One region of the Paenibacillus sp. ClWae2A genome, then DNA from elsewhere that is predicted to be linked to it. Evidence: riboswitches for the same ligand, from Rfam matches in the RefSeq annotation. Region 1 holds a riboswitch; each other region holds the start of a gene.
What was found. Region 1 has a riboswitch for cyclic di-AMP ahead of QVE09_RS20255 (HAD family hydrolase). Riboswitches for the same ligand answer to the same signal wherever they lie in the genome.
Positions count from the first base shown of each region.

Region 2: it holds a riboswitch for cyclic di-AMP, as region 1 does, so the genes downstream of both, QVE09_RS04210 (3D domain-containing protein) here and QVE09_RS20255 (HAD family hydrolase) in region 1, are expected to answer to the same signal.
Region 3: it holds a riboswitch for cyclic di-AMP, as region 1 does, so the genes downstream of both, QVE09_RS08385 (C40 family peptidase) here and QVE09_RS20255 (HAD family hydrolase) in region 1, are expected to answer to the same signal.
Region 4: it holds a riboswitch for cyclic di-AMP, as region 1 does, so the genes downstream of both, QVE09_RS29695 (resuscitation-promoting factor) here and QVE09_RS20255 (HAD family hydrolase) in region 1, are expected to answer to the same signal.

Region 1 is NZ_JAULSQ010000007.1:98,931-106,953, forward strand. Features, by position in the region: gene QVE09_RS20215 (VOC family protein) at 1-254, opposite strand, end outside; gene QVE09_RS20220 (DUF6612 family protein) at 399-1,262, opposite strand; gene QVE09_RS20225 (thiol-disulfide oxidoreductase DCC family protein) at 1,323-1,745, opposite strand; gene QVE09_RS20230 (hypothetical protein) at 1,936-2,214, opposite strand; gene QVE09_RS20235 (zinc ribbon domain-containing protein) at 2,314-2,559, opposite strand; gene QVE09_RS20240 (organic hydroperoxide resistance protein) at 2,771-3,190, opposite strand; gene QVE09_RS20245 (Nramp family divalent metal transporter) at 3,590-4,885, shown strand; gene QVE09_RS20250 (HAD family hydrolase) at 5,023-5,706, opposite strand; gene QVE09_RS20255 (HAD family hydrolase) at 6,086-6,484, opposite strand; cyclic di-AMP (ydaO/yuaA leader) riboswitch at 6,600-6,775, opposite strand; gene QVE09_RS20260 (glutathione peroxidase) at 7,146-7,625, shown strand; tRNA gene QVE09_RS20265 (tRNA-Leu) at 7,774-7,856, opposite strand.
Region 2 is NZ_JAULSQ010000001.1:1,011,832-1,019,854, reverse strand. Features, by position in the region: gene QVE09_RS04215 (amino acid ABC transporter ATP-binding protein) at 1-574, shown strand, start outside; cyclic di-AMP (ydaO/yuaA leader) riboswitch at 793-988, shown strand; gene QVE09_RS04210 (3D domain-containing protein) at 991-1,662, shown strand; gene QVE09_RS04205 (polysaccharide deacetylase family protein) at 1,770-2,564, opposite strand; gene lpdD (prenylated flavin chaperone LpdD) at 2,719-3,060, shown strand; gene QVE09_RS04195 (PspA/IM30 family protein) at 3,172-3,843, shown strand; gene QVE09_RS04190 (DUF350 domain-containing protein) at 3,939-4,340, shown strand; gene QVE09_RS04185 (DUF4178 domain-containing protein) at 4,364-4,870, shown strand; gene QVE09_RS04180 (DUF4247 domain-containing protein) at 4,882-5,631, shown strand; gene QVE09_RS04175 (HNH endonuclease) at 5,745-6,035, opposite strand; gene QVE09_RS04170 (molybdopterin molybdotransferase MoeA) at 6,234-7,523, shown strand; gene mobB (molybdopterin-guanine dinucleotide biosynthesis protein B) at 7,531-8,023, shown strand, end outside.
Region 3 is NZ_JAULSQ010000002.1:530,799-538,821, reverse strand. Features, by position in the region: gene QVE09_RS08420 (GNAT family N-acetyltransferase) at 1-319, shown strand, start outside; gene QVE09_RS08415 (glycosyltransferase family 4 protein) at 514-1,644, shown strand; gene QVE09_RS08410 (YkvI family membrane protein) at 1,780-2,835, opposite strand; gene QVE09_RS08405 (xanthine phosphoribosyltransferase) at 3,040-3,621, shown strand; gene QVE09_RS08400 (hypothetical protein) at 3,719-4,048, shown strand; gene QVE09_RS08395 (hypothetical protein) at 4,168-4,386, shown strand; gene QVE09_RS08390 (carboxymuconolactone decarboxylase family protein) at 4,528-4,857, shown strand; gene QVE09_RS08385 (C40 family peptidase) at 4,931-5,395, opposite strand; cyclic di-AMP (ydaO/yuaA leader) riboswitch at 5,401-5,532, opposite strand; gene pelA (pectate lyase) at 5,961-6,914, shown strand; tRNA gene QVE09_RS08375 (tRNA-Leu) at 7,089-7,173, shown strand; gene xynC (glucuronoarabinoxylan endo-1,4-beta-xylanase XynC) at 7,321-8,023, opposite strand, start outside.
Region 4 is NZ_JAULSQ010000020.1:13,420-21,442, forward strand. Features, by position in the region: gene QVE09_RS29685 (HD domain-containing protein) at 1-1,123, shown strand, start outside; gene QVE09_RS29690 (TatD family hydrolase) at 1,456-2,226, shown strand; cyclic di-AMP (ydaO/yuaA leader) riboswitch at 2,468-2,721, shown strand; gene QVE09_RS29695 (resuscitation-promoting factor) at 2,995-4,179, shown strand; gene rnmV (ribonuclease M5) at 4,334-4,879, shown strand; gene rsmA (16S rRNA (adenine(1518)-N(6)/adenine(1519)-N(6))-dimethyltransferase RsmA) at 4,884-5,786, shown strand; gene yabG (sporulation peptidase YabG) at 5,846-6,742, shown strand; gene veg (biofilm formation stimulator Veg) at 6,896-7,171, shown strand; gene QVE09_RS29720 (small, acid-soluble spore protein, alpha/beta type) at 7,421-7,597, shown strand; gene ispE (4-(cytidine 5'-diphospho)-2-C-methyl-D-erythritol kinase) at 7,747-8,023, shown strand, end outside.

The DNA of each region.
Region 1 (8,023 bases):
GTCCCTGAATAACTGGTCACCCAGATCGCAAAGTGGCCGTCTGTTGTATCAATCCCAGCCTCACGTAACGTGTGACCCTCCGGGTGCTGTAATAGATGAAGCTGCTGGCTACCGATGGCATACCATGTACCTGTGGAGCGAAAAGCCGGACGTTCAATCTCTTGCATTCCCAGTAATCCCGAATAGAATTTTTTCGCGATTTCCAGATCACGTACAGCCAGACTAACATGGTGGATATGTGCATATTCGATCATCTTTTATCTCCCCTCTCTACTTCAATATGACTATACTATAACACCTTGAACCCTGACCATAATCTCCGCTAAACAGAAAAACACCCCTGATTCTAATCCGGTAAACCTCTCGGCTCACACAGATCTAGTTCAGAGGTGCCTGTTTTATTTTGCGCTATCCAATGCTTCTTGTGGAATCTCGATCTCTTCCACTTGATCCTGGTTGGAGAACGTACTGGTCATCTTCATGTCCATCGTCATTTTCTGTCCATTCTGTTCCATCTCCATGACCATGGTTACGTCTGTACTTGCAGGCAAATAGGTTTCTTTGTTGATCATGTATTTCATCTTCATGCTGGTGATATTCATCTGATCAAGCATAGCTTGCATCTGGGCATCCGATCCGTTCTGCTCCATCACGGCTTTGGCCAGTTCCTTCACATTATCACCGGATACGTCAGCGTTAATCACATAATTGTCGCCTTCTTCGGTCACTTCAGTATCTTCTTCAATCTTTTTGAATTGCTCCAATTCACCTTCGGGATTCATGCTTGCTTTCATCTGCTCAATCAGTTCCTTGGTTTGAGCTTCAGGAATCGCAACCCATTGATCCCCAACTTGAGAGTAGATTTTATCCGACGTGATATACTGCTTTACATTCTGAGCTTCCTGTCCCGACATTTCCATTTTCATCTCTTGATAGATCATCATTGGATCTTTGATAATATCCATCTTGAGCGATGTTTTAACCTGTTGATCCTGGGACTGTTCACCAGCATCCAGTTTCAGATTCTGATCAATGTTTGCTTCAGTTGTGAAGCTTTTCATTTCTTTGGTTGCTGCATTGGTTTTGGTAATCAATTCGTCCAAGGTAGGGATCTTTGTTTCCTGCTCCGCAGGTGTATTACCCTCGTTAGATGTTTCGTTGTTAGTCGCTGGCGGCGTTGCCGTATTATCTGTATCGTTACTGCATGCTGCCAAGCTCACTGCTAATAATGCCCCGATAAATAATGTAGTCCACTTCTTCAAGTCTTTGTCCTCCCAAAATAGATATGATTTTAGTCATTACCCAATTATTTCCGTTATTAATCATAAAAATCGATCTTTGATCTCCGGTGTAGGCAACATGCACGCTTCATCCTTACCAAACCAGCGATAACGGTTCCGGGCAACCCAGTTATAGACTGCATTACGAATAAATTTTGGCACAATAATGAACACATATAACAACGGATAAGGAAACTTCAGACCTTTAGCCAATCGCAGTGCGGCGGTTGAACGTGTATAGTATTTTCCATTTTCAATCAGAACAAAGGTATCCATACTGTCTGTCGACAGATTGCCCTTCTCCAGCAATTCCTTGGCTACATCTGATTGGAGCGAAGCAAAATGATATTTCCCTTCCGGGTCACGCTTGATAATCCATTTGGTTAAGCCCTGGCAGAAGTGACAGACGCCATCCACCAGTACGATGGGATGTCCCTGATGCACATCCGTTTGATTTGCTGTCATATTCGCTGCCTCCTATTGTTGCGGTTAGAGTAACTTACCCAATCTGGGCCTTCTTGTTCACTAATTCTAAATTCACTTCTTCTAGAGGTAGTTCAAAAAGTCCCCAAACCGCTCTTTTTGAACACGCATTAATGGGAAATAAAAGAAAAAGAGCGCAGGCATTGTGCCCACGCTCGTATCTGTCCAGCAATTACTCAGCAATTGCCTTTTCCATCCATTGGTCATCGATCATTTGTTGATGCAGGTCACTTGCCCACTGGTCCATACATTTGCAAATGAAATCTTTGCGACATACTGGACAAGGCGTTTTCTGCAGACGACTGATATTGGTCATCTTCCATTCCGGGGAACGGGAGTAGAATACACGGCATTTTGTACCGTCTTCCAAATTCATTTTGAATTCGTACAATCCGTCTTCCTTGTTACCATAAGCTAATTCTAAATCTGCAATACGCGGTCTATAAGACATGGATATCACCTGTTTAATTCAAATTTGGTTCATGCAATGACACTACTCAGTACTAAGTTATATTAAAGAAAATTCAGTTCAATGTCAACTCGCGCATGTCTACCCGCCAAACAGAATATCCAGAATCGTCCCTACCTGCCCTTGTTTTTTACCTTTCAAAACATCCGGATCAAATACTTCAACATAGCCGCAGGAAGCACAAGCCACAAACAAGTAGTGGTTATGTTGGATATCGAACATCTTGCTCAGGCCTGCTCCTGACATGGAAACTTCCTTAATGTTACAATCCGTCCCCCTGCATTTCGTACATACAAATCGGCGCTCGATCATCTCTTCAATACTCATCTTCGTTCCCCCTTTATGGAATGTGTAGCATGAAGTGGGAGTGCAATTATGTAAAATAGTACGCGATCTGGCATCTAATCTCCTGCATCCTGTCATTATATTATGATCAACACAAAACCCTGCCGATTGCCAGCAGGGCCTTGTAGTCGAACATCAGGTATCCGGGATACCCTGCTCTATATTGTTCCCTTTACTTGCCGGGAGTAAAATCTTAGACTACGTTTAATACAACATCAATGTTGCCACGTGTTGCTTTGGAATATGGACAGAAATCATGTGCCTTGCGGGCCAGATCTTCTGCTTGACTGTGATCCACACCAGGCATACTCACGTCCAGACGAACAGACAGCTGGAACCCGTCATCCGCAGGGTCTTTACCAATGGATACGTTACTTGTAACGACCACATTCTCCAATTTCACACCTGCTTTACGTGCTACATTGGCAAGGGCACTTTCATAACATGCTCCATATCCAGCGGCAAAAAGCTGCTCAGGGTTGGTACCTTCACCACCGGAACCTCCAAGCTCTTTGGGCATTTTCAGATCATGTTTGAGCACGCCATCCGAAGAAGTCACCGAACCTGTACGTCCACCTTTAACTGTCGCTACTGCTGTATATAAAGCTTCCATTAAGAATCTCTCCTTTATCCATATAGTTTTTACTGCCTTCCTTTCAATTTAAACCTCTGGCTCATTTTGAAACGCATTTTATTTCTTTATCAGCTTTTACAACTTTATTATTTTCATTCATTTCAACGCCACGGCTGTATTTTCCCTAAGGTTGGGTAACATACGAAGGGGCATCTTCAAATTAGAACCGATTTTTTTGTGTTAATACATAAAAGTTGCACTAGACAAAAATTATTGAAGGAGTACAATGTAACAATAAACATAAAAATTTAGATATATCATGAGCGGTTTGTTCCGCAACAATATTTCCAAATCAATAATTCAAAGTCAGGTGATTATCGTATGAGTAAAAAAAATCCGTTCAACGCTCCTTCAAGAGAAACATTGTCTACTGCGGGCATGGCCCCTTCCCTTGGAGAAGCACATAGTTCCATGAAAGTTCCACAGAATGCTGCATGGTGGAAGAAATTCCTCGCCTTTGTAGGCCCAGGATACCTCGTTGCCGTAGGTTACATGGACCCCGGGAACTGGGCAACAGATATCGCAGGCGGCTCGCAGTTCGGGTATACCTTGTTATCCGTTATCCTGCTCTCAAACCTGATGGCCGTTGTATTGCAATCATTGGCTGGAAAACTTGGCATCGTCACTGGACGGGATCTTGCACAAGCCTGTCGCGAACGCTTCAGCATGCCTGTTGTCATGATGTTATGGATTCTGTGTGAGCTTGCCATTGCGGCTACCGATCTGGCTGAGGTCATAGGTTCTGCCATCGCGTTAAAGCTGTTATTTAACATCCCCATGTTATACGGCGTTATCATCACCGCAGTTGATGTGCTACTGATTCTTGTCCTGCAAAACAAAGGTTTCCGCGCCTTGGAAACACTCGTCATTGTGCTGATGGCGACCATTGCCCTCTGCTTCGGGATTGACCTGTTCCTGGCAAAACCGGATATGGGTGGTGTTCTCCATGGTTTTGTACCAAATGTTGAGATTCTGCAAAACCCTGCTATGCTCTATATCGCCATTGGTATTATCGGAGCAACCGTGATGCCGCATAATCTGTACCTGCATTCTTCCATTGTGCAGACCCGTCAGATCGAACAGACACCACAGGGCAAAAAAGAAGCCATTCGGTACTCGACCATGGATTCTACAATCGCGTTGACACTGGCCCTGTTCATCAATGCGGCTATCCTGATTGTATCTGCTGCTGTATTCCACAGTGCTGGCATGACGCAGGTTGCCGAGATCGCTGATGCCTACCATCTGCTGACACCTCTATTGGGTACAACCGTTGCAAGTATCCTGTTCGGTGTGGCGCTGTTAGCCTCAGGTCAGAACTCTACCCTTACAGGTACACTCGCTGGGCAGATCGTTATGGAAGGTTTCCTGAACATTCGAATTCCGGCATGGCTGCGCAGACTGGTCACACGTCTGATCGCCATCATCCCGGCGGTAATTGTCACAGTGATTGCAGGAGAACACGGCACAGAAGAACTGCTCATTTTGAGCCAGGTCGTGCTGTCGCTTCAATTACCCTTTGCTGTAATTCCCCTGGTGATGTTCACGAGTGATAAAAAAAGCATGGGTGCATTCGCCAACAAATTGTGGCTCAAAATCATCTCATGGGTCATTACCGCGATTATTGTTGTGCTGAATGTATATCTGATCATTCAGACGATCCGGTTATTCTAATCTCGTTCTTATCGACCAAATACTAAAAAGGCTGATCAACTCCGGTAATTAATACCCAAGTTGATCAGCCTTTATTGTTGCAGTACAGCAACGTTTTTCCTTTTATAGTGAAACTCTAAACTCCAATAAACAATCATCTAATCCTGATTTGGTATCAGTAACGGCAGAAGTTGATCCAATGAATCAACAGTCCAATCCGCACGTTGGTCATCCGATAGTTCTGGCTGGAATCTTCCGTAACCCTGCATAATTCGAATCGTACGCATGCCCAGCTTCCGAGCAGGAATAATGTCATTATCGATCCGATCCCCGACCATGACGGCTTCCTCTGGCGCACAGCCTGCCTGTTTCAGGGCCACAGCGTATAACTCGGGATCTGGCTTGGACACCCCTTCTTCAGCCGAGCAGGCCAGAACATCAACATACTTCCGCAGTCCGTAGCTTTCCAGTCTTTCTTCCGTTCCAGGACTCTGATTGGCAATAATACCAATACGATAATACCGTGACAACTGCTGAAGAACAGAATCCGCTGAAGGAAAAGGACGCTCAAGATCTTTTTGAAACTTCAGCTTGTCCTGAATCTGTTTCTGGTGTCCCTCATCTTCAATGAATGTGCGAATCGCCACTCTCATAGGCCATTGCTCATATTTCTGGTAACAGTTCGCGAACAGTTCACGTACCGCCTCAATCTTCACCGGATACCCCAAAGTACAGGCTTCGCGGACGAACTGTCCGATAATATCATCAACCGGCTCCCATTCATCCACCAGTGTATCTCCAACATCAAAAAACAACCATTTCAATCCACCTACATCCGGCACGCCAATTCCTCCTTGTAAGCCACAGGTGATTCCTGATCCTAATCTAAAAGTTCGTGTTCAAAAAGTCTGGTCTTCAGTACCGAGAAGATGGAATGAAGCTAGAAATGGAGTAGCGGAGCGTAGGGAAAACTACGTGAGCAACTACAATGTTTCCGAAGGAAACATACTTCGTAAGCATATTCTTATTCGGCTGAATTTCATATTCGATGCTGATGATGCCGCTAGGCATCCTTCGTAATCAAAAGCAGACTTTTTGAACTACCTTTAAAACCATAAAAAAGAAGACTCACCATCTTGCATGAGTCTCCTCAAACTTCCGTTTATCGATACATTCAATTATAACAGGCACCTCACACCTGAGCAATCACAAGCTATGGCATTAACCATTGAGGAGAAAGCCAACTTCCCCATTGAGCGAATATACAATCCGGTCTGCGCCCATGCCCCGATAGATGCCCTTTGGATGACTCTGCTCCGTAATGACGCACAGGGATTTCGATGTCCATGAACGGCAGATCTGTAAATAACGACAGGTCAGATTCAGGCTGTTCTCGAAAATAAACACGTTGCCTACGCTGCCCTGCGGCAAAAACCATTTTTGAGCTGCAGCCGTATTCATGCGAATGACATGCTCTACTCCGATTCTACGGAGTCTGCGCTCTTCCCCTGCACTGTTGGTTAGAACGGCAAACGGCATTTTTTTGTACATCAGCAATTTGATAAATTTGCGTCCTGCTTCATTTGGAGCAGTCACTAAGATCATCTCAGTATCCATCATTCGTTCCTCCCTTGGCGTGAAAAGACAACAAAAAAGAAGCGTGGGGGACCAAGGCCTCCCGAACGCTTCTTAAAGAACCCATGGCGAAAACGCCATGAACCAGCGTACGGCTTGTTGCCTCTCCCTTTAACGCTTACGAGGTTAGCTGACGGATTCGGGCGCGAGAGTCGCCCTATTTCCGGCTGTCACCGGAAAATTCACCCCATGAATGCCTACTGTCCTGGACAGCGCATTCTGTTGGTTCCCCCGTTTCCCACTCATGAATGAATGGAAACTCAGCGATTAAAACATCGTTCGTATATCTTAAAATAAGATCGAGCGATATTATCGTTTGTTTCGTTTTTCAGGTACAATTTAGTTTAAATTGAAATTACGTTATGAATCATACACCCGTGCCATGACGGTGTAAAGTCCGCACAGATCACCGAATCGACAGATTTTCGGCAATACTCACATATAATAACGCTTACAATAAGGTCATACTCTATCCATCTCTTTAAATCTATCTAATTCTCACTCTGACGAAATTCCCTTCGCAATTCATTCACGTATTCTGCACAACTTGCCTGTTTTGATTCTTTTAACACCATATTAGTTTTGCATTATTTAATTGCAACCAATATAATAAGAGATATCAGATGATACCATGGAGGCGATTTAGATGACAGTCTACGATTACAAAGTGAATACCCTTCGCGGTCAAGAAGTTGAAATGTCCGACTACCGTGACAAAGTGTTACTGATTGTGAATACGGCAAGCTCATGCGGACTTACACCTCAATTCAAAGGTCTGCAAGAATTGCAAGACAAGTTCCAGGATGCACCCTTTGAAGTCCTTGGTTTTCCAAGTAACCAGTTTGCACAGGAAAAAGGATCTTCCGACGATATTGCCGAGTTCTGTCAGATGAATTATGGCGTGAGCTTCCCCATGTTTGAGAAAATTGATGTGAACGGCTCAAGCGCTCACCCTCTCTTCCAGCACCTTAGCAAAGAAGCACCCGGCCTGCTCGGATCCAAAGCAATCAAATGGAATTTCACCAAATTCCTTGTGGATCAGAACGGACAGGTCATTAAACGTTATGCTCCCAAAACAACACCGGACAAGATTGAAGAAGATATCAAGAATTTGCTGCAAAAATAATACATTGGCCACCCGCAGCCGGAAGGTAGAGCAGCATTGCCCCGGTAATGGATGGCCTTTTTTCTCAAACCTTAATGTCAGACTGTTCAAAAAGACAAAAAAAGAAGCTTTCCATTAATGGAAAGCTTCTTCTTAATCGTTCATATGATGCGGTCGAGAGGACTCGAACCTCCACGGGCATACGCCCACTACCCCCTCAAGATAGCGTGTCTGCCATTCCACCACGACCGCATGTCGTAAATAATCGGCAACAGAATTGATTATACCGGGTTCAGAACTAAAAGTAAAGTATTTTTTCATGCTTCTTTTTCAGCTAGGCATTTTCCTCAAAAAACGCATATTCTCGTCATGTTTATCCATGAACTGCATATCATTAGATTTGATCCCCTCTTTTCGGC
Region 2 (8,023 bases), on a different contig from region 1:
GGAACAGCCTACCTCGGGTGAGATTGATTTTGAAGGCGTGTCAATCACCGATCCGAAGCACAACATTAATGCAACTCGGGAAAAAATGGGCATGGTGTTCCAGCACTTCAACCTGTTCCCACACAAAACGGTACAGCAAAACATCACGATTGCTCCGATTAAAGTGAAGAAACAATCGACTCAGGAAGCGGAAAAAATTGCTGCTGATTTGCTTAACACCGTGGGCTTGTACGATAAAAAAGATACATTCCCGAATCAGCTGTCTGGTGGACAGAAACAGCGGATCGCCATTGCTAGAGCATTGGCCATGCAGCCGCATGTGATGCTGTTTGACGAGCCTACGTCGGCACTGGACCCTGAGATGGTCGGCGAAGTGCTGGATGTCATGAAACGTCTTGCAGAAGGCGGAATGACGATGGTCATCGTAACACATGAGATGGGTTTTGCACGTGAAGTGGGAGACCGAATCCTGTTCATGGATGGCGGGGTTATTGTGGAAGAGGGAACACCTGATGAGGTTTTTGGAGCTCCAAAAAATTCACGTACACGTGATTTTCTTGCCAAAGTACTCTAAATGAAGTGATCAAATAGCGTTACTGACTTCGAGTCGGTAACGCTATTTTTTATGGATAATAATCACGTATGGATTCGAAAAAGTAACTTTTCTGTTACCAAATATTAAGGAATCGGGTCGTCCCACATTTCTAAAGTATCCAGTATTCTTACATATGATGACATGTTAAAAACCACTTGGTAAGAATTACTACAAGTTCAGGTTACAAAATTGTGATATATTGAACTCTGCCGAAACTTCCGGACAGGGAGTGCGGGGGATGTAACGATGCAGATTGTGCAGGGGAAGATCTACAGCACACTGCTTGGGGTGAATTAGGGGTACATATCGTTTCAAATGTAATGATGAACCTATAGGGTGGGCTCCTCATCCGAATCCGACAACTAACTTCGCAGGCATAATGAGGGAGGAAGACCATGATTAACAAGAAACGTATAGCCAAAACAGCAGTGGCATTAATGACAACAGCAATGCTCATTCAAGCCGTTCCGGCTCACGCCGATTCAGTTCATGTGGCCAAAGAGGGGGATACCTTCTACACCTTATCGAAACAATACGGAGTAGCAATCAACACATTAGTTAAAGCAAACAACGACATCTCGCCTTACAACATTTATCCTGGTTTGAAAATTACGATTCCCGGTAAGGCAAACAATGTAGCTGCCGCCGCGGCGGAGAGCAAGACCCAAGCCAACACGGTTACCACAGCAAGCTTGGACGTTAACACAGATAACAAAGTGGTTCAAGCCTGGGGTAAAACATTCGATTACAGCAAAGCTGTGAACGTGAAAGCAACGGCATACTCTGCAGATCCGTCTGAAAATGGAGGATGGGGTGCAGTCGATTATTTCGGGAATGACCTTGAACTGGGTACGATTGCAGTTGATCCAAGTGTGATTCCACTTGGAACCAAAGTGCTGGTAACTGGTCACAGCCATCCAGGATTGCCAAAACAGGCTTTTGTAGCCACAGCACGTGATGTGGGCAGTGCAATCAAGGGACACCGTATCGATATCTTCATCCCTGGTAGCAAACAGTCCGTAAGCACATTTGGATTTCAGGATATCGAGTTGTACATTCTGAAGTAGAGCGTAAATTACATCTAATGAATTCAAACAGGGTGTCTGCCAGTCGCTAACTTGCGATTGAACAGGCACCCTTTTAATATTCTCATTTATTTCCTGTCACGGTCATCCTAATCTTTGGCCTTTGGCAATCCCAGCATTTCGTCCAAGGTGACCAGTTCATATCCCCGGTTACGCAGTTCCTCAATAATTTCTGGCAAAGCCTCAATCGTGCCGTTCAGGTTTGATCCTACACCGCCTCCAGCATGTTGCAGAACGATGGAGCCAGGTTTCACGGCAGATAGGATGTTATCCTTCACCTGTTCCTTTGAAAGGCCTTTCCAGTCCAGTGAGTCTACGTTCCAGTTCACAATGCTATAGTGTTGTCTGGCAGCCCATCTCAACTGTTCTTCATTAATGTCTCCATAAGGTGGCCGAATCATCTTGGGCGTATATCCCGCCAAACGTCGAATAATATTCCCGGTATGTAAAATTTGTTTGCGAAAGGCATTCATCGACAGCTTACTGAATTCAGGATGATTGTAGCTGTGATTACCAACCATATGCCCTTCCTTAACGATGCGTTTTACCAGATCGGGATGTTTCTCGGCACGACTACCTACGATGAAGAATGTAGCTCTGACATTGTATTTCTTCAATATATCCAGCACCTGTGGAGTAAACCTTGGATCAGGTACATCATCGAAAGTCAGTGCAACCTTCTTTGTTGAAGGACCATTGGTTTTGAACGTATCGGCATATTTTTGACGTAACTGTCCCAATGTCAGTTGTTCTTCTTCCGCAGAATCCGAACCTGATACTGATTCAGTTGGTGGGCTTGAAGCATCCCGCGATGAAACAACTGGAGCATGATATCCTCCGAGAAAAATAACGATAACCATCAGCATAATGAGGCGTACGCGCATAATAACAGCCTCCTTTTCCAAAATGACGTTCTTCTTGGTATGCCCGGGGTCTCCATAAAATATGCGTAGTGTGAGAAGTTTCATTGTTGATTTGTCCCATGACGGCCATAATTCCTCCATATATAACATATAGAAAAGGATAGGTGTATAGGATATGAGTACATATGATTTGAAATCCATACGTTTACAGGTGATTGAAGCAGGCGTGGATAAGGTTTTTCTCGTTACCGGAGGAAAGGCGCATATTGGTGCCGCAGCCACGTTCTACGTGGATCATGAGCGCATAAGCGGGACGACGGTACATATTCCGGGTCATAAGGAACAAGAACTGTGTGAGCGGCTAGCCCGAAAGGCGGCCCAGCAGTTGAAAGTAACTGTCACGGTGATCATGGGTATCCATTTTGATTCCATTACGCGGATGCAGATCGACGAAATCGTGCAGACTGCAGAGAGGTTGATGGAGGATCATCTGAACAAGGATAAACGTTCTTCCTGACGTAAGAATCATCGAATGTTTTGATTTTATTTGCTAAAATTGAAACGAGTTGTAGAATGTTACGTATGTATGTTTATATACGATGTAATATCGACTAGGAGGAATAACATAATGTCCATTTTCAAACGTTTGCGTGATCTAACCATGTCTAACATCAACGCCATTATTGACAAGGCGGAAGATCCAATCAAGATGACGGACCAATATATCCGTGACATGCAAGAGGATCTGGAAGATGCGGAGAAAGCAGTAGCTCAACAGATCGCCATTGAGAAGAAATTCAAGCAGTTATTCGAAGAGCAGGAAGCTCTTGTGAAGAAACGTGAAGAGCAAGCGCATACGGCGGCACGTGCTCAGAATCTGGATTTGGCTCGACGTGCTCTGGAAGAGAAAAAGGCTGCTGAAGAGAAGATGGCTGAGTACAAAACCAGCTATGACCAAAACAAGGCTTCTGCAGATAACCTGCGTGGCAAGCTTGACGAGATGCGTAAGCAACTGACTCAAATGAAGAACAAACGTGAAACACTGGTAGCCCGCTACAATGCAGCAAAAGCCCAAACGGAAATCAACAAAGCGTTGAATGGGTTTGGCTCCGATACTGCAAGTGCTGGTATGAAGCGTATGGAAGAGAAAATGATGCAGATGGAAGCACAGGCAGAAGCAAGCAACGAAATGTCTTCCAAAGGCAAGTCTTTGGATGAAGAGTTCGAGAAGTTGGGTAAAGATCAGGCTGTTGAAGACGAACTCGCAGCATTGATGAAACAGTACGATAATAAGAACTAATACCTTGGTTGTCAGCAGGGTTAACCAGCGGAGGAGAAGAGCATTTCTCCTTCGCTTTTAAATGCGGTTCATGTTGATATGTGGGGGCTGTGTAAATGGATTTGAATATTTTGGCGATGCTGGTCTGGACCGGTTCTGGTTCGGTTTTGCTGTTTGTCTTGATGTATGTAGATTCACTGTTCACGAAATATAAGGATTTTGCTGAAGTTAAGGCTGGCAATATGGCAGTAACCACACGTATGGTGATGAAATTATTTGCACAAGGGTATGTACTCGCTACGTCCATTTCTACGGCTGGTCATCTTGGAGAGGCATTGCTAGTCTCCGTTGTATCCTTTATCATTTTGTTGATTCTGGAGAGTGTTGTACACTTTATGATTCGCAAATGGGCCAATCTGGATCTGGATACGGGAATTCAGCAAGGGAAGACAGGATACGGGTTGTTCTCTGGCGCTTTACATATCGTGGGCGCACTGATTATTGCAGCTTGTTTATAAGATAAGGAACAGGAGTAATTCTCATGAGTGTATGGAAACGAATTAAAGGAATACTAACGAAACCTGAACCACCGCAGGCAGAGAAAACGATGCTTCAGCTTGCACCTGGTGATATCTGTGAGGTTTCTCTGGTCACTTATGAAGTTGTTGGTCGGGTACAAAATCGTGCTCGAAATGCAGCTGTGCTCACGCTGCAGGATGGTACCGCATTTCGATATTTGCATATCGAAGAACGGGAACTCACACGTTACGCCCTATATACACCAATTGATGGCAGGCTTGATGCACCTGATGAGGTGCCCACATTGCTGGACCTGGATGGACGCGCATATCATCTGGAGGAAGAGTATGGAGGCATGGTATCAACGGCAGGTAGAACTCCATATGGCCAGGCTGGAGAACAATTGGTATGGCAGTATCAGTCGGATGATAATATGCTTCTTCGGGTGGAGTGGCAAGACAGAAGATTTACACTGTATGAGGGTGAGTCCATTCTTCCTGCGGATATCAAAGTGATTCGTTCGAGCTAGGAGAGGTTCCAATGAAAAAACGCTTGGCACATGGATTAAAATTAATGCTGGTCCTCAGCCTTGTGATGTCTCTATTGTCCGCGTGCGGAGCAGCACCTTCTGTTCAGGACACATATCCGCTTGAATCGGTTAACGGGAGTGGTAACTCAACGTCCTATGTGTACCGGGCTTCGGACCGTACCGTTCCGGAAGTGGCTCAGGATTTGTCTGACCAGCGGCAACCGGATCAGATCTCGGCAGAGAACACAGAGCGTATGTTCCTCGTGTATCAGGACGAGTATTATCACCTGCAACAAGACCCGAACAAGCCGGAGGATACCTTGGTTGAGGTTGACTCCAAGGAATATGTTCGGCAGAACTACGATTCATCTTTTTTACAAGGTTACCTCACCGCTACATTAATTGGTAATCTGTTCGATTCTTTTGGCGGGCGAGGTTATGGCAACTATCGAGGATATACCAATAAAGATACGTATAAACCGAGTGCAGGATCTTATCGTGCACCAACAAGTAATGACAAGAAGCTTGCTCCGCCTATTACTGTTGATCGGAAAGGTACGATTACAAGGCGCGGAAGTGATAAAGATTCAAGCGTGGGATCTGGCGGAGGATTATTTAACCGCAACAAGGATCAGAGCAAGGGAACCATTGATCGTAACAAAAGCAGTGGTGGCCTGGGCGGGTTGTTTGATTCACCTAAGAAATCCTACAAAAAACCAAAAACCAGAGTGGGCGGCGGCCGAATTAAGAGGCGAAGATAATAAACATCTAATCATAAGGATGGCTGCCAATCGCATAGTTCATTTAAGAACAGTGAAAAGGGAAGGCGGATTCACCTCGCCGGCACATGACCTTGGAACTGTTCTTTTTTGGTTTACGATTGGCGAACATGTTTGGATTTACGCACGCGAGGAATGGTTGAAGCAGGTTGTTTGCGAATCCAGCGGATAAATGGAATCATTCGTTCATCCTGTCTCAAGGATTGCAGGTCCGTGAGTCCAAGAGTTACAATGTCGCGATTGGTGTATAGCGAATGAATCTGTTTGTGACAGGGGATGCACAGGTTGGCCGTTGGCAGAAATGTTCCTCCCATTTCTTTGGGTGTCAGATGATGAATGGTTGTGTTCACAGGTTCTCTTCCGCATAATTCACATCGTTTACTCATGATCATCGCCTCCCTTTGTCAATATTATGGGCAGACAAGATGCCTTTCATGTTGAATATAATTCAAGGAATGTTACCCCTGTAAGAAATAAGATTTTGTCACAGGATTCAATACGTGATGTACTTGTTATCTTACAGTATTCGGGCTACACTTTCTTAAAAGATGATATGTCTCTAGGAGGTAAGAATACTTTTGAAAATGAACTCACATTCACATGATATGACAACTGCCAAATTTAATCGTAAAGCTGTACAGGTACCGGATGCCCAAGCCACAATAGCTGCAAGAGTTACTTTAGGCTCCATAGAGAAAGTTCACCTTGAATCTGCTCATGGCCGTACACTTGCAGAGACGATTCAGGCACCTCATCCGTATCCATTCTTCCGGAGATCGGGTATGGATGGATTTGCGATTATAAGTACAGATACGATAGATGCATCGAGTGATCATCAAGTTTGGTTTCGTGTAATTGATGAAATTCCTTGCGGCTACACCTCGGACCACACCATTGTTTCAGGTACGACGGCTCGCATCATGACGGGGGCACAGGTTCCGGAAGGTGCAGATGCGGTAGTCATGATGGAGATGACGGAGAGCAAGATAGAGAACGGAGAACAGTGGATTGCATTGAAGCGGCACATATTGTCGGGTGCTAACATTACACCAATCGGACTGGAAGTCCAAGAGGGACAGCAGCTGCTCGAAGCAGGAACGATCATCAGGGCAGGAGAGCAGTCTGTGTTAGCTACTTTTGGCATAGCAGAAGTCCCCGTATTTCAACGTCCTAAGGTGGCGATATTTGCAACAGGCACGGAATTGCTTGAAGTAGATGAACCATTACAACCAGGTCGAATTCGAAACAGCAACAGTTACATGCTGCGCTCTCTGGTTGTTGAAGCAGGTGGAGAGCCTGTGATGTACGGTTCTATTGCAGACGATGTGAATACGGCAAGGGCCAAACTGGAAGAAGCCATTCAAGATAATGATATCCTGGTAACCACAGGCGGTGTTTCCGTCGGAGATTATGATATTATGGGCGAACTTGTGCTGGAAGAACATGTGGAGATGTTGTTCAACAAAGTGACGATGCGACCAGGCAGTGTGACCACAGCTGCTGTATATAAAGATAAATTGCTATTTGCACTTTCCGGTAACCCTGGGGCTTGTTTTGTGGGTTTTAGTTTGTTTGTTCGTCCAACCGTTCGTTCCATGCAGGCGGATGCTCATCCTTATTTGGAAGAATGGACTGCGATCTTGGAAGAAGAGTACACCAAAGTGAACAATTTTACACGATTCGTTCGTGGACGCACAGAGATCCGCAACGGCATGGTGTACGCGATAGCGGCTGCCGCCCGTGTAGATGAATCCAGCGTGATGATCACCATTAAGGACAGTGATTGCCTGATTGTTGTTCCACCTGAGAAAAAAGGTATTCCTGCGGGTGAGCAGGTACGTATTATTAAACTTCCCACAGGTCATGTGAGGTAGTTGGTAGATGACTACAATGAGTGATACAAAACCACATATTATACAGATTGTTGGATACAAAAACACGGGCAAGACAACCCTGACAGCCGCGCTGATCGGGCACTTTTCTTCCTTGGGACTTAAGGTAGCTGCGATTAAGCATGATGGACATGACCATTTTGAGATGGATCAAGAAGGAACGGATTCGTATCAATTTGGAGAGGCTGGGGCCTCGGCGGTGGTTGTCATGTCAGAGAAACGTACTGCGATTATGGAGCGACAGGCAACCAAGTTGGAGGATATGTTAAGTCATCTGTCCGGTTATGATTGGATTGTTATTGAAGGATTCAAGGATGCTTCTTATTCCAAGTTTGTGATGGTTCGAGAAGAGGAAGATCTGACCTTGGTTAATCAGCTTGAAGGGGTAGTGGGGATGATCTCATGGTTACCTTCAGAGCAGTTTATAGAGCGGAGCACCGTAAGCAGAGATATAACATGGTACTCGGTTCATGAAACGGAGG
Region 3 (8,023 bases), on a different contig from region 1:
AGCGGGGATGGTTATCCTTATGGTTCAGCCCAGCCCGTGGGACATTCATCTTTGGGGTCCAAAAGCTCATGCCGAGGATGGCGCAATTTATCTGCACCGGCTAGCGATTCGAAGAAAATATGCTCAGAGTGGTCTGGGACGGTCCATTTTGCAATGGTCCAGCACCGGCATACATTTTGAAAGCAAACATAAGGTTCGGTTAGACTGCGGAGCGAGCAATGCTACGTTGAACTCCTTTTACGCGCGGAACGGGTATACTTTTTTGGGAGAGACAGATGGTTACAGTACATATGAGAAGCCCGTGGAGCTACTGAGCTGAAATTCTGGTTATCCAATGAATATGTTGACGACAAGCGCGAGCGGTTGACTGCTGGATTATAAAGCTTTTGCTTCTGAGGGGAATGTTTTATGAATATGTTGTATATACGAGTTATCGTAATATAGATGTTCCGGCTTCCCTATGTCATAATGGATATTAGAGCAGTACGTAAGTTAGAAAGGGGGAAACTAACGGTGAAATTGCTGCAGGCGCTTTTCTTTCCTCCGGAGCAGCCCGGAGGTGTATCCTCTATGATTCCTTATATGCAAGAGAGATTTACAACCCCAAGGTGGGAAATGGATCTGTTCTCGTTGCCGAAGCGAATTCGCAACAAGGGCAGAGAGGAAGTTCAGTTCGAAACGTTTGATTGGACGGAATATCAGGATAGTCCTGTTGTCCAAAAATATATTCAAACTTATCGTGATTATCTATGGTGGACCAAACTGCGTATTCAGAAGCCCTATGATCTGATCCATGCTCACCACCCAATTGCAGGACTTGCGATGAAAACGGTTTTCCCGGATACACCTCTCATTCAGACGATACACTCCAGTTATGAACGAGAATTAATCCTTAATGGACGCATTGAAACGGATGGACCGGAGCATCGTTTTCTTCTTGCGATATATGGTGAGCTGGAACACCAGGCAGAGCGTCTCTTGACGGTGTCGGATTCGTTCCGTCGTTATCTGGCTCCCTACGTGAAGGAACCTGATGTCATCGGTGTGATTCCCAATGGATTTGATGAGAAGCGGTTTAAGCCGATCCCTCATGATAATGCCATACCACAGCTGGTCACGGTATGTCGGCTTGTTCCGGCGAAAGGGTTGGATATTCTTTTCAAAGCCTGTGCGGAACTGAAGGGCCGAGGTCATGATTATGTGTTACATATTATTGGAGATGGACCGATTCGTCCTGATCTGGAAGAATTGGCGCAGCGATTGGGGATCTATAATGAGACCATTTTCTATGGTTACACACTGCACCCTGAGGAATTCATGCCATTCTTTGATATTTTTGTACTTCCTTCACGGGCAGAAGCATTTGGTTCCGTCTTCGCTGAAGCGGCGCTGAGTTGTCTTGCCCTTGTGGGTACGGATGTAGGTGGTATACCGGAACAGATCGAGAACGGCAGCAATGGGTTGCTTGTACCGGCAGAAGATCCTTCTGCACTGGCTGAAGCGCTTGAGAAGGTGATGCTGGACCCGGCTTATCGTTATGAACTTGCCCGTTCAGCGTGCGAAAAAGCCAAAACACATTACTCGCTCGGCAGATCGGTCAATGAGCTGAAAAAGATGTATCTTCAGTTTCCCAGCAAAGCCTAAAATGGAGAGAGAAAAGTGCGAGCCGCTGTGCTAAACAGCGGCTTTTTGTCATGTTTAAGGAAAGAAAACCCGCGGTGAAATGTGGCTAGAAGGCAAACGGATGCTCATATTCATGAAGTACATGGACCGTGAGATTTATATATTGTTGCGTTTACGAAAGGTGCCCCAGCGGTTCAGTACCAATTTGGCAGCCCAGATTAATGCCATACTTCCGAAGATAGGGTAAAGGATTGACAGCAGGGAACTGAATCCAAACTGACTGAGTGAGTAACACAACATCATAATGGTTAATGTAATGAAACGGGGATGGACACGTATATGTTGTCTGAGTTGCAAGGTCATCCCATAGATATCGGCTACAAAGGTACTGAATATTTCCATGAAAATAAGGGATACATATACAGATTGCACTGCCCATCCAAGTTGAAAGGCAATGCTGCCCATCGGGATTTCGAATTGGATGATGCCGGGCATCTGTGCTGACATGGCAAAATGAGCTGCCATCAGCATGAAACCAACGCCAATTCCACCCAATACTCCACCCCACTTCAGCACATTCCGACTACGGATCTGGTTACCTACTGGCACAAGAACAGCTTGAGCCAACACCAGATTAAATGAAGTATACAACAGTGGAGACAGCCATACTTGAATAGGGTTTGAGTCTGTCGTCAGTGTGATGAATCGGGAAGCACCTGGATGATGGATGGTACTGGTAATCATGAGCAGGGATAACAGGAGCATCATGGGCACGACGATGCTATTCATTTGAAGGATAGCCTGAATGCCTCGACCGAGAAGCAGGTATGTCCCTACAAGTGTGACGATCAGACCTGTCTGATAATGCAAACCCAGATGTTCGACAAAAACGGAACCTGCTCCGGCAAGCATGACACTGTTCACGCCAATGAGAATGAGAAGGGTCACCCAGGTGATCCATTTGCCCGCCTTGTGGCCGAATAAATGTTTGTTCAGATCCTCATAAGAGCGGGACCCGGTATCGTGAGCGATCAGCATCATTTTGGTACCTAACCAGACAAAGAGCATGGTGGATAAGCCTATGGTGACGGTGGCCCATTTGCCATACTGGGTAAAAAACTGCAAAATTTCCTGTCCTGTAGCGAAGCCGGCTCCGACAACCGTTCCGATGTATGTAAATGCGATCTGCAGCACCCGAAATGCCTGTTTCATGTGTTTCCCCTCTCAGGCCCCTGTTTAGTTTGGACATGCGGGTACCATGGTACAAGGTATGCTTGACCCACGAAAGTCATGACAATTGATAATGAGCTTTGGCTTGAAATGCGTCCCAAGGACAGCGCCCAGGCAATTTCGCTTGAACTTATAGATAGATATATGATACTTTTACCTCATAGGATAGGCTTGGGAGGTCAAATCATGGAATTATTGAAACAACGAATTTTACAAGAAGGTGTGGTTATCTCGGATCAAGTATTAAAGCTGGATGGTCTGTTGAACCACCAGATTGATCCTGCATTAACGATGGAGATGGGACGGGAGTTCGCTGCCCGTTTTCGTGAAAGTGGAGTGACTCGTGTAATCACGGTAGAATCCTCAGGGATTCCGGTTGCGTTTGCCGCGGCCTATGAACTTGGGGTACCACTTGTATTCGCCCGTCGCAAAAAAACACTTCTGGCTGATCCTGATGCTTACTGCGAACGTGTACCGTCCTTTACCAAAGGAATTGTAACTGACATTATGGTATCCCGTGAGTTCATTCATGAGAATGACCGTATTTTGTTCATCGATGATATCATTGCCAATGGAGATGCCGCTCGTGGCGTCATCAAAATTATCGAGCGTTCCGGTGCGGAACTCGTCGGATTCGGCGTTGTGGTCGAGAAAAGTTTCCAGGCAGGGGCACGCACGATTCGTGAACAGGGTATTCCGGTGGAAGCCTTGGTACGCATTCGTTCCCTGAACGATGGTACGGTACAATTTGACGATAACGAAATGTGACATTTTAAAGGAATAGGGCCTATTTTTTGAACAATGCCTTTGCATGACCGCGGATTTCATTTATAATGGGGTTATGTTAGGGAGAGGAGGCAACACCATGGGGAACCAACCGGCAACAGAACAATTTTTTAATGATAAGCTGGCGGAATCGAAAGTTCATTTTGAACGTGCCCTGGATTGTAAACATACGGAATTCGATGACCTTTATCCCTATATGATTGAACATCCTCAATTTTTCTGGTACAAACGCTATGTTGCCTGGTCAGAATTACTGACGATTGTAGGCTTGTGCGAAGAGTTGTCCTTCTCTTGGAAAGAACAATTTACACCGCATCAAGTGGAGTACCTTGAAGAACGTGTGATGTCCGCCAAAGTGCTTGATTTTTGGTTCGAGAAGAACGACAGCAAAGAGCACGCGCAGCGGTAACTTTCAGTCGGGACATAATTTCGAATGACATGACAGTCCAATACAGTCACGTGAGACCTAAATGACATTTCATTTAGGTCTCTTTTTGTAAATAAATTTGGAATATAGGAGCCATGAACATGATCAGTGATACAGAATTGGACGCCCTGCGTCTGTCAGGTGAGAAAGTAAGAGTAGTACGGGACGAGCTGGAGTCAAACGATGTAACCGGGATTGTTGTTGCCTGGGATGGCGAGCAGGTACTTATCCGTCGTCAGAATAGACGTGTCGTCAAGCTGGATCGCAGTTACCGATATCAGCTGTTCAGCGAGCCGCGCCAGAGTCCACTTAGTGAGTAACAGTTTATAATTATGGCAGAGCCATAAGCGTTAAATGTTTGGAATTACCATGATTTGTTGGCATAATTGACTCACTTGGGAGAGAAGATAGGTACAGTGAGGAAGATCTGTAACTATAGCCGAGAGGGTGTGCTACAAGCGATGACATTGATGAATGATAAAGTTTATGCCTACAAGGATCAGATTGGAGCATTAAGCGATGTACTGCCAGGTGTGGTGAAGTCGTATCATGAGTTTACCGGAGAATGTTTCCAACCTGGCGTGATTGATGCGAAGACAAAACAATTAATTGCGCTCGGCATTGGATTGTTTGCCAACAATGAGGTATGTACCTTCTACCATGTAGAAGAAGCCCGTGCCAAGGGTGCCACAGATCAGGAGATCATGGAGACCGTAGCCGTGGCCGGAGCTGTTGGAGGAGGACATGCCCTGTCTCAGGGTGCGATGCGAGTGCAGAAGGCGTTGCATTAGTAAGCAATGCAACATACATTTTTAAGTACAAAAAAGGCATCCGGTTAATAACCGATGCCTTTTTGTGTGTGAATTACATTTTACCCAACATTTTATCGTACATAAACTGTCCAGTTACCCGACGTGCTGTTACGTAACGATCATTGAAGTATGGATTCGATAACTTCGTGATGCTTACACCTTTGCTGCTGGAGGCGTGAGCGAATTGTCCGCCGCCGATATATACACCTGTATGTGAAATGCCTTTGCCTGTTGTATTAAAGAACACCAGATCACCTGTCCGAACATTGCTTTTGGCTACCGGAGTACCTGCTTTGGCTTGCTGTTGCGAAGTACGTGGCAATTCAATGCTGTATTTGTTGAAAATATATCTCATAAACCCGGAACAGTCGAAGCCGGCTACAGTCGTGCCACCCCATTTGTAAGGTATACCTGTCATGTTGTTCACTACGGAGTTGATACTGCTTGCCTCTGTGCTTGTTGCCCCGGATGTAAATAATACAGCTGCTCCAAAAATGGAGATAATCAGTTTTTTCAAAATCAATGTTCTCCCTTCGATGCCTACGGAGTTAGCTAAGGGTTCGGTAGAAGGTTCCCTATATTTCCTATGTATAAGAATAATTCACCCAAAATGGTTCCCCCGTTTTCAAACATGAAACTCGGCAATGAATAATTAAGTTTTTGTAACTATTTGAAACTATATTGCATAAATGCGTAATTGTCAAACCCATTTAAACCCTTTCTTAATACCTCAATGTTAGCGGAATTAAGGTTTTTATATGAAAGAAGGGATCAAGTTTGGGTATCATTCATGACAAAAACGTCATTATTGATTCGTTTAAGATGAATTTGGATAAATAAATAGGTTTGTCATGAGTTAAAAGAACTATTCCGTTATGTAGGATTAGAGAGATTATATTCATTAAGTTGCATATATTGACAAAAATCGATTTTTTGCATATTATCTGATTATCCAATCCATATATTGGATTTAAATTGATTTTATTATGCGAAAATACAAAAAAAGGGGGGGTTGGGGACACGTATCATAGGTAAAGTAGAAGTGGGAGATTTATAAAAACGAACCTAGGAGAGTGTTACATTTGAAAGCGAAGAAAATAATTACTTTTGTCCTGGCATGTACGATGGTGTTCTCAGCAATTGGAATGGCAGTTCTCCCTATAGGGACGGTATCTGCTGCGGATGCATCGGGTACTACAGCGAGTATTTCTGATATTTTGAAGAACCAGCTGCCGGATGGAGGTTGGAGGAAGGATTATAAACAGACAAGTGGAGAGTGGGCGAAGTCCACGATAGACAACAAGGCTACATACTCAGAAATTAGAAGATTGGCGAAGGAATTTAAAAAGACGAATGATCCGCGATACTCCACAGCTGCAATCAAAGGAATTAACTTTTTGATCAACATGCAGTATTCAAACGGCGGATGGCCACAAGTTTACCAAAGCTCTGGATATCACAAGCACATTACTTACAATGATGATGCCATGATTAACGTAATGATCATGCTGGATGAAGTAGCAGCACGCAAAGGTGATTTCTCGTTTATCGACAGCACACTTGCTAACCGAAGTAAAAATTCAGTTGCCAAAGGTGTGGAGGCGATTCTGAATACACAAGTTGTTTCAGGGGGAAAGCTGACAGCATGGGGACAACAACATGATTCCAGTTCCCTTAAACCAGCGAGCGCAAGAATCTACGAAGTACCATCGCTGACAGCTGGAGAGAGTGTGACGATTGTTAAATTCCTGAAAACCAGACCTGCTAACACTAAAATTACCGCATCCATTAAAGGAGCGGAGGCTTGGTTTAACAAGGTGAAAATTACGGGTTACAAGTATGAAAGAGCAAATGGGGACAGCAAAATTATCGCTGATTCCAATGCGGCTCCGATTTGGGCACGCTTCTATGAAATAGGAACGGATAAACCAATCTTTATTGGTCGTGACGGGGTAGTTAAATACAAATTAAGTGATATTGATAAAGAAAGAAGAGGCGGTTATGCCTGGTATGGCAACTGGCCATCCAAGCTGTAATTTGTAGTATGCCTCCGTTTTAATGAACCAAATTATTAGCAGTTAAAGGTAAAGCCCGATTCGACATGGACGTCTGGTTCGTGCTTTATTGTTATTATTTTCAGTGTTGACATGATAGGTTCCGCATGATATATTATTTCTTGTCGCCGAGATTAATCACGGTAGATACGATATGCGGTCGTGGCGGAATTGGCAGACGCGCACGGTTCAGGTCCGTGTGGGCTAACCCCCCGTGGAGGTTCGAGTCCTCTCGACCGCATCTAATAAAAATACTCCTTGAGCTAACGCTTAAGGAGTATTTTTATTGCATTTTTTGATATAACACTAACATTAGACTTGAGTATCCAAGAGGTTAGTGCTTCGCTGCAAGTAGAGCAAATGGTCTTCCATCAGCCAAACGGAACGGTTATTGCGCCGCGGTAATATTAATGCTGTCAATATTCGGTCCTTCCGTTCCGGTGGTAACCACTTTCAATGTATTGGTCCCCGTGTTCATGGGGACCTGTATTGTTTTTTCAACCCAAGTGGACCAGCTTCCCGTTGCCGGAAAGGGCTCGTTGCTGATGACTTTGGTTCCGTTAACAAAAATGTCGAGGTTACGGGTTCCGCTTTCCAGTGCATAACGAAACTTTACGTTTTTGGTACCTGTGGTAGTATTGTTAATGGCGTTCCATTGAATGGCTGAACCAGTCATCGCATTGAAGTTGACATACCCGGAACCAGTGTAACCAGGATAGATCGTTTCAATGGCAGCTTCCGTAAGTGTCGTTCCGGTCTCTGCTTCATAAGTAGTACCGCTGCCTGTATTTCCGCCGTTATTCCCGCCAGTAATGTTGGCAACAAATGTTGTTACGCTCTGAGCCGGGAGCTGTGCCGTGAAGGCTCCATTGGATACGGTAAGCGAAGCCCCGCTTGCCAGGTTGCGACTGCTGTCCGTAACCCATGAGGACACAGTGGAGGCATTACCATTCTGCAGAACGAATTTTTGGCTTGTGGCCGAAGTTCCACGGTTAATTGCCACGACGACGACTTTGTTATCACCTTTGTAGGCTGAGACAAATGTGTTCGTATCCGGATTTTTCGTTGCATCCACTCGGAGGTAGCCTGGA
Region 4 (8,023 bases), on a different contig from region 1:
CGGAGCAGAGCATAGTCGGTTCTCACATTCACTAGGTGTTTATGAGATCACACGCAAGATCATCTCTCAATTTGAAAGAAGTCATTACTCGGATTGGCCGAAGGAAGAAAAAATTGTAGCTCTGTGTGCAGCTCTGCTTCATGATCTCGGGCATGGGCCATTCTCTCACTCCATCGAGGAAGCTTTTGACATGAATCACGAAGATTGGACGTGTCGCATTATTACAGGTGATACCGAAGTAGGGGCGATCTTAAGACGGTATGCTCCTGATTTTCCTGAGAAAGTAGCGTCTGTCATTCAAAAAACGTATGAAAAGCCGATTGTGGTGAACTTGGTGACCAGTCCGCTTGATGCAGACCGAATGGATTATTTGCTCAGGGATGCCTATTTTACAGGTGTAAATTACGGCACGATTGACCTTGATCGTATCCTTCGGATGCTGCGTCCTTATCATGGACGGATTGTAGTCAAGGAGTCAGGCATGCATGCTGTGGAGGATTACCTAATGTCTCGGTATCAGATGTATTGGCAGATTTATTTCCATCCGGTAACTCGTAGTTCTGAAATTATATTGCGGCAAATATTCAAGCGAGCGAAAACACTCATACAACATGGTTTTCAATTCCGCTTCATGATCGATCCACTCCCTCAATTATTTGATGGAGAATTATCCGTGAATGAATATTTGCAGTTGGATGAAGCATTAATTCAGACGGCATTTACGCAGTGGCGCAAGGAGGACGATACTGTTCTGAGTGAGTTATGCGAACGTTTTATGGATCGCAAGTTATATAAGTATGTAGAGCTTGAACAGGTCGACTTGACAATGATGGAAGAGATTCGGGAAGCTTTTGTACAGGCAGGCCTCGATCCCGAATATGATCTTGAAATTGATTTTCCTTCGGATAATCCGTATGATGTGTTTCGTCCGGATGAATCCACAGATAAGCAGATTCTTCTTCTGGATCGACAGGACAATTTACGTGAGTTGTCAGAAGTATCTGACATTGTCCGTTCCATCAGTGGGCTTCACCGAGGGAAACATCATTTGTATTACCCGCAAAACAAGGTGGATGCGATTATTCACGAATTACCGTCACATATACGCCCCTATTTCTTGTAATCGTGTGGGTATAATCCAATGAAGAATTTCGATATCAAAACACTTTCTAAAAGAGCTATTTTTCATGATACAGTAATCTGCTTTAATGGGGAGTATATGTAGATCGACATAATTTTGTAAATGCAAGCAGGTAGAATGAGCAAAATCAGCAAGATATAGATGAGAATATTCGTATATCTTCTATATATTGTAGTTGTGAAGAAACAAACGTAATGATGTAATACACAGATTACCCAAAATGTTTTATGTATGAGTCATTGAATTATTGAATTTTACAAATTGGATTTTTAAAAGAAGATAGTCGTTATTTCGACATGAAGGGAGATACAGACATGATGCTGTTCGACACACATACACATCTGGATGCACCACAATTCGACGAGGACCGCGAGGACATGATCCAGCGTGCTGTGGATGCAGGAGTTGGTCGCATGATCAACATTGGCTTTAACCGGGAGACGATTCCAACCACAATGAAACTCGCTGAGACGTATGACTTTATCTATGCAGCTGTAGGATGGCATCCCGTAGATGCGATCACAATGCAGGAGGGCGATTTGGAATGGATTGCATCTCTATGCAAGCATGAAAAAGTGGTTGCGATCGGTGAGATTGGATTGGATTATCACTGGGATACTTCTCCGAAGGAAATACAGCATCGCGTATTACGACAACAAATTGCTTTGGCGCGTGAAGTGAACATGCCGATTGTCATCCATAATCGGGATGCACATGAGGATATCATAAGAATTTTGCGTGAAGAGAAGGCTGGGGAGGTTGGTGGTGTGATGCACTCGTTCTCGGGCAGCTGGGAAACCGCGAAAAGTTGTCTCGATATGGGCTTCCATCTCTCCTTCGGAGGACCGATCACATTCAAAAATGCAAAGCAACCCAAAGAGGTGCTGGCGAAGGTTCCCATGGACCGGTTTTTCATTGAAACAGATGCTCCATATTTGACACCTCACCCTTATCGAGGGAAGCGAAATGAGACAGCGCATGTACGTCTGGTTGCAGAGGCAGCTGCGGAAATTAAAGGCATTTCGGTGGAGGAAATTGCTGCAATAACAACCAAAAATGCCATGGAACGATTTGGAATTCGTTAAAAAAACGAGTAAATGAGGTGAAAAAGGCAGGTAAGCGGAGTTAATTTGCCCTTTGATCCAAATAAATCAAGAATATTACAATATTTTAACCAAATATTCAGAAAAACGTACTTGATCAACGCTTTACAACATGCATCAAAACAGGATATCATCTTTTCAGTGAATTGTTGTGCGGAAAAATGGACAGATGTTCGGGGGATGAACAAAGGGACACTTTCCGATGATACAACATTACTTTCATGAATCAGTCTCGCTGAGTCTCCGTTAACGGAGAGCGGGGGAACCAATAGGGCTTAAACATCGGTGTATTTGGCCGATGCGCAACGTTCGCTGACCCAAAAGCAGCGAAGGGAACTGCGAAGCCGTATTTGATTTCTTCTTTGGGTCTCGGGGTGAATTCAAGGGCGTCCGCCATGAGCGGGTGACCTAAGATAGGGCGGCTCTCTTTCGCCCGAACCCGACAGCTAACCTCGCAAGCGGAAAAAGAGAGGCAACCTCGTGCATGAATTTCCGATATTCAAAATCATTCGGAAGCCACGAAAGAGTTCCTCTTACACTCTTTCTTTGGCTTTTTTGTTTTTGAATAAAAGAAATATTGTCATCATACGGTAGGTATTCAGGAGGATGACATCATGTTGCGAAGATTGATTCATGGTGCAGAACCGGATTATGTTGGTCCGATCTGTGTTCTGTAGAAAATTTGGTATAGTCACGTCAAAGACATCATGCATTACTTTAGACGACGAGGCTATGAAGGAGGACGGAGAAGTGGGCACATTCCAACCAGAAGAGACCCATGAGTCACGATCATCCAGTAAGTCTTTCGCGTTGCGGTGGAAGCATGAGAACATGCGTCAAATGGCATTGATCGCGATTTTCTCAATTGCGCTTACAATCATGATCTTGTTAGTCGTTTACGGTCAGGCCGGGAAACAAATTTCACTGGTTATTGACGGCAAAGCTCAGGTGGTAGAGACTCGTACAGGAATGCTTCAGGAAATGCTGGAGGAGCAGTCGATCACAGTCAGCCCTCACGATAAGGTATCCATGTCCATGAACGGGGCGATTACAGATGGAGACCGAATCGTTATTGAGCGGGCCGTTCCAGTTAACATTACGGCAGACGGAGACACCAAGACTCTGTATACAACCGATTCATCGGTAGAAGATGCAATTCAAAAATCAGGTATTCAAGTTGAAAGTAATGACAAAGTGTATCCGGCGCTTGGAACTGCCATCAAAGCGGATATGAAGATCCGTGTAGTGCGCGTAACAAAGCGTACAGTAAATGTAGAGCAACCGATCGCTTACAAAGTAATTAAAACGGCTGACCCTAGCTTGTACAAAGGGGATAACCGTGTCGTTGTGAACGGCAAAGAAGGCACACTTGTACAGCACATCGAAAAGGTATTTCAGGATGGAGAATTGGTCTCCAAAAAAATGGTCGGCAAATCTGTCGCGAATAATCGTGTAGATAAAGTGATCGCTGTCGGCACCAAAGCAAAACCGGTTGTGAAAGAACCTGAGATTCAGACCGTATCGGCTCAAACTTCAACAACCAAAAAGGCTACAACAACGAACTCGAAGAAAACATCTGCCTCGGGCAGCAAAGTAATTACCGTATCCGGGACTTCTTTTAAATACTCCAAAGTACTTAAAAATGTATCCATGACTGCCTACTCTTCCGAAGAGCCTGGCATTGGAACTAAAACAGCTTCCGGTACTCGTGTAACGGAAGGGCGCACCATTGCGGTTGATCCCAAAGTCATTCCAATTGGCTGGTGGGTGTATATCGAAGGTCTGGGATTCCGTCGTGCGGAAGATACAGGCGGTGCCATTAAAGGCAACAAAATTGATGTATATTATGACAGTGTGAAGCATGCCCTGAATTTTGGACGTAAGAAAGGCAAGACGGTCTACGTGATCGGTCCGGTGAAGCCGGAAGCGAACTAAAATCGTTTTACTTTGAAATGGGAATGCTATAAAATAGTTGCATGAATGATTCATGCGGAATATGCGGCGGAGGAGTCTGAATTCAGTCTCCCCGCCGTTTGGCAGAGAAGAGGATATTCCTCTTCTTTTTGCGTTAGAAAGGAAGAAATGGAACATGATAAAAGAAGTCATTGTGGTGGAAGGCCGTGACGATACAGTAGCCATCCGTCGGGCCGTTGAAGCCGATACCATAGAAACAGGTGGATCAGCCATCAATCAACGCATTCTGAAGCGGATTGCGCTTGCTCAGGAGAGACGGGGAGTCATTGTACTGACAGATCCGGATCATGCTGGCGAACGCATTCGTAAAATTATTGCGAATAAGGTCCCTGGCTGCAAACATGCCTTCATTCCGGAAGCCGATGCAACGCGCAAAGGTGACATTGGGGTGGAGAATGCCTCACCAGAGGCGATCCGTCATGCTCTGGCACGTGTACATACTTCATACGAAGGTGCTCCGAGCCTGATCGATTGGGAGGACCTGATCGCGGCAGGACTTATCGTGCATCCGCAGGCTGCTGCACGTCGCATGGAGATGGGCAATCTACTGGGTATCGGATATTGTAACGGGAAGCAGTTCCACAAACGTCTCAGTGTATTTCAGATTACACGGGAAGAGTTCTCTACAGCATTAGCGCAAATTGAACGTGAAGGATTGTGAGCATATGAAGGACATGGAAGAGACGATAGAAATTGCAACGCCCAAGCGAACCAAAGAGATTATTCAAAGACACGGATTCTCATTCAAGAAAAGTCTGGGTCAGAACTTTCTGATTGATCAAAATATACTGAACAAAATTGTTAATGCAGCCGATTTGGACGAGTCTAAGGGCGCACTGGAGATCGGGCCGGGCATTGGAGCCCTTACAGAGCGACTCGCTCGGGTAGCTGGTCCTGTCACTGCCGTAGAGATTGATCAGCGCTTGATCCCCATCCTGGGAGAAGTGATGCAGCCCTATTCGAATGTACGTGTTCATCATGGGGATGTGCTAAAGCTTGATCTGGCTGAGTTGTTTAATACGGATTTTGCATCCGTGGACAAAGTCAGTGTTGTGGCTAACCTGCCTTATTATGTAACGACGCCAATCATGATGAAACTGCTGGAAGAGAAGCTGCCGGTAGACAGCATTGTTGTCATGATCCAGAAAGAAGTGGCTGAACGCATGGCTGCTGCACCGGGATCAAAAGATTACGGCAGTCTGAGCATCGCAGTTCAGTACTACAGTATGCCGGAGCTTGTGTGTATTGTGCCTCCTACGGTCTTCATTCCGCAACCTAATGTGGAATCAGCTGTCATTAAGCTGAAAGTGCGTGAGCAACCTCCAGTGGAGATTCCGGATGAAGCACACTACTTCGAAGTGGTACAGGCTTCTTTTGCCCAGCGGAGAAAAACAATCTCAAACAACTTGAAGGCACGCTTCTTCACGAAGGAGAACCGGGAACAGGCAGACATTCTGCTGGAGCAGGCAGGTATCCAACCGTCCCGACGTGGAGAGACGTTAAGTCTGCAGGAGTATGCTACACTCAGCACCGTAATGTGGGAAGCAGGGGTACGTGCAGCGCTGTAAAATTTGAATGAACCAAATCGGGCCTCTGCCCATACGATGGGGTAGAGGTGATTACGTTGATGAATATCGGAGACTTGGTCGTTCGGAAGTCATACGGCGGCGATGTGACTTTTCGGGTGGAAGGCCTCCAGTTGGATGCTGCGGTCATTAAAGGGACTGAGTTCCGGCTGATTGCCGATTCCCCGGTGGACGATTTGATACAGGTTCCCTACGAACCACAAAGCGCCAAAACCAGACAGGCGCATATTAAAGCACATCAGACCCTGTCCCGTCTGCAGCAGAATCGTATGGAACAGGCTGAGCGGAATCGTGAAGGTCTGGTACAGGATTGGTCTGCTCAGCAGGAACCGGCTTATTTTGAAATGCCTGGCAAGGTGCTTCATCTGGATGGAGATCCGAACTATTTGAAAAAAAGTATGGATCTCTATGAGCAACTTCGTGTGCCCGCAGAGGGACAGTATGTCCATGAATCGGCAATGGCAGATACCTTATACCGTTTATTACCCAAAGTACGTCCGGATATCGTGGTCATTACGGGTCATGACGGGGTGCTAAAGACACGTCAGCCCTATGACTTATATAGTCTTGGTAGCTACAAGAACTCGCAAAATTTTGTGTCGGCCATTCAGGTGGCCAGACAATATGAACGCCATCTGGACGCACTCACTATTGTGGCAGGGGCCTGTCAGTCCCATTTTGAGGCACTGCTGCGCGCTGGAGCGAACTTTGCCAGTTCTCCAGGCAGAATTCTCATTCATGCACTTGATCCGGTCTATGTGGCAGCCAAGGCCTCTTTCACCTCTGTGCGGGATACGGTCAACATGAGTGATGTTCTGCACAATACCATCAGTGGCAGCCAGGGTGTGGGTGGTGTCGAGACAAGGGGGAGTTACCGGGTAGGTCTGCCTGGGCTGAATGACTTATCTACGTTAAAAGTGAACCCGTCGGCAGTCTGATGTAGGCCATTTAAAGTCCCAATTTGGGGCTTTTTTTGTTTGCAAAAAAATTCATTGACAACAACTTTTTGATGCTGATATAATAATTAGTTTTGATTTGACAATGACTGTAAAATCCGGTATAATGGACAAGAAAAGAGGTGGTCGTCGACAATGGCTAAAAACACGCTGTTGGATATCAAACGCAATCTCGATGCACATATTGGTCAGAAAATTATGTTGCGGGCTAATGGTGGCCGCCGTAAGACCATTGAGCGTACGGGTGTATTGGAAGAAACGTACCCTTCTGTTTTTATTGTTAAGCTTGATGAGGAGCAAGAAACCTTCAAGCGAGTATCTTATAGTTATGCGGATATACTTACGGAGTCGGTGGAAGTCATGGTTTATGACCCGGGCAGCCAGACGCATAGCTCCTATATGGAGACGTAAGTATCGATTTACAGGCGATTCGCCCCACAAGGCGGATCGCTTTTTTGTTTTTTTAAACACCAATTCGCCCTCTAACGTAACCCATACATACTCAGGAATGAGCGAGGAACGGTCGCGGCATACTATATGGACAGGTGAAAGGATAGTTTCTTAAGCAATGCAGGAAACTGAATATAGCCTGTTGGCAAGATGTCCAAAACGTGAACGAACTCATCACATTATGAAGGATACTTTGGAGGAGGATGGTTCATGAGTCGCAGAAGAAGAAGTGTCATGTCAGAGGATCTGAAGAATGAGCTCGCGAAAGACCTTGGCTTCTATGATACGGTCCAACAGGAAGGTTGGGGTGGAATTAAAGCCAAGGATGCAGGAAACATGGTGAAAAGAGCCATCCAACTTGCTGAGCAGGCTGCCCGCAAATCTTAATCCGGTTCAAGCAGACTGAAAAGCGGGGAAATCCTTCAGGAACAACCCCGCTTTTTCCCTTTAGATGCGGAATAGAAATGACTTGACAGCCCCATTTTGATATAATATGTTAAGTTGTCTTAGGGAAAAGGTGAGGACGGGTGAACGCCTTGAAAATTTACGAAAAAGCGCCTGCTAAAATTAATTTGATGCTGGACGTTTTACATAAAAGAAGCGATGGATTCCATGAAGTTGAAATGATCATGACCATGGTTGATCTGGCTGATCGGCTGGAAATGTCGGAGCTGCCGCGAGATACCATTTTCATCTCCAGTCAGGCAGGTTATATCCCGCTGGACGAGAAGAATCTGGCTTTTCAGGCAGCCAGACTCATTAAGGAGCGCTATAACGTGCGTACGGGCGTCCATATTCATCTGGATAAAAAGA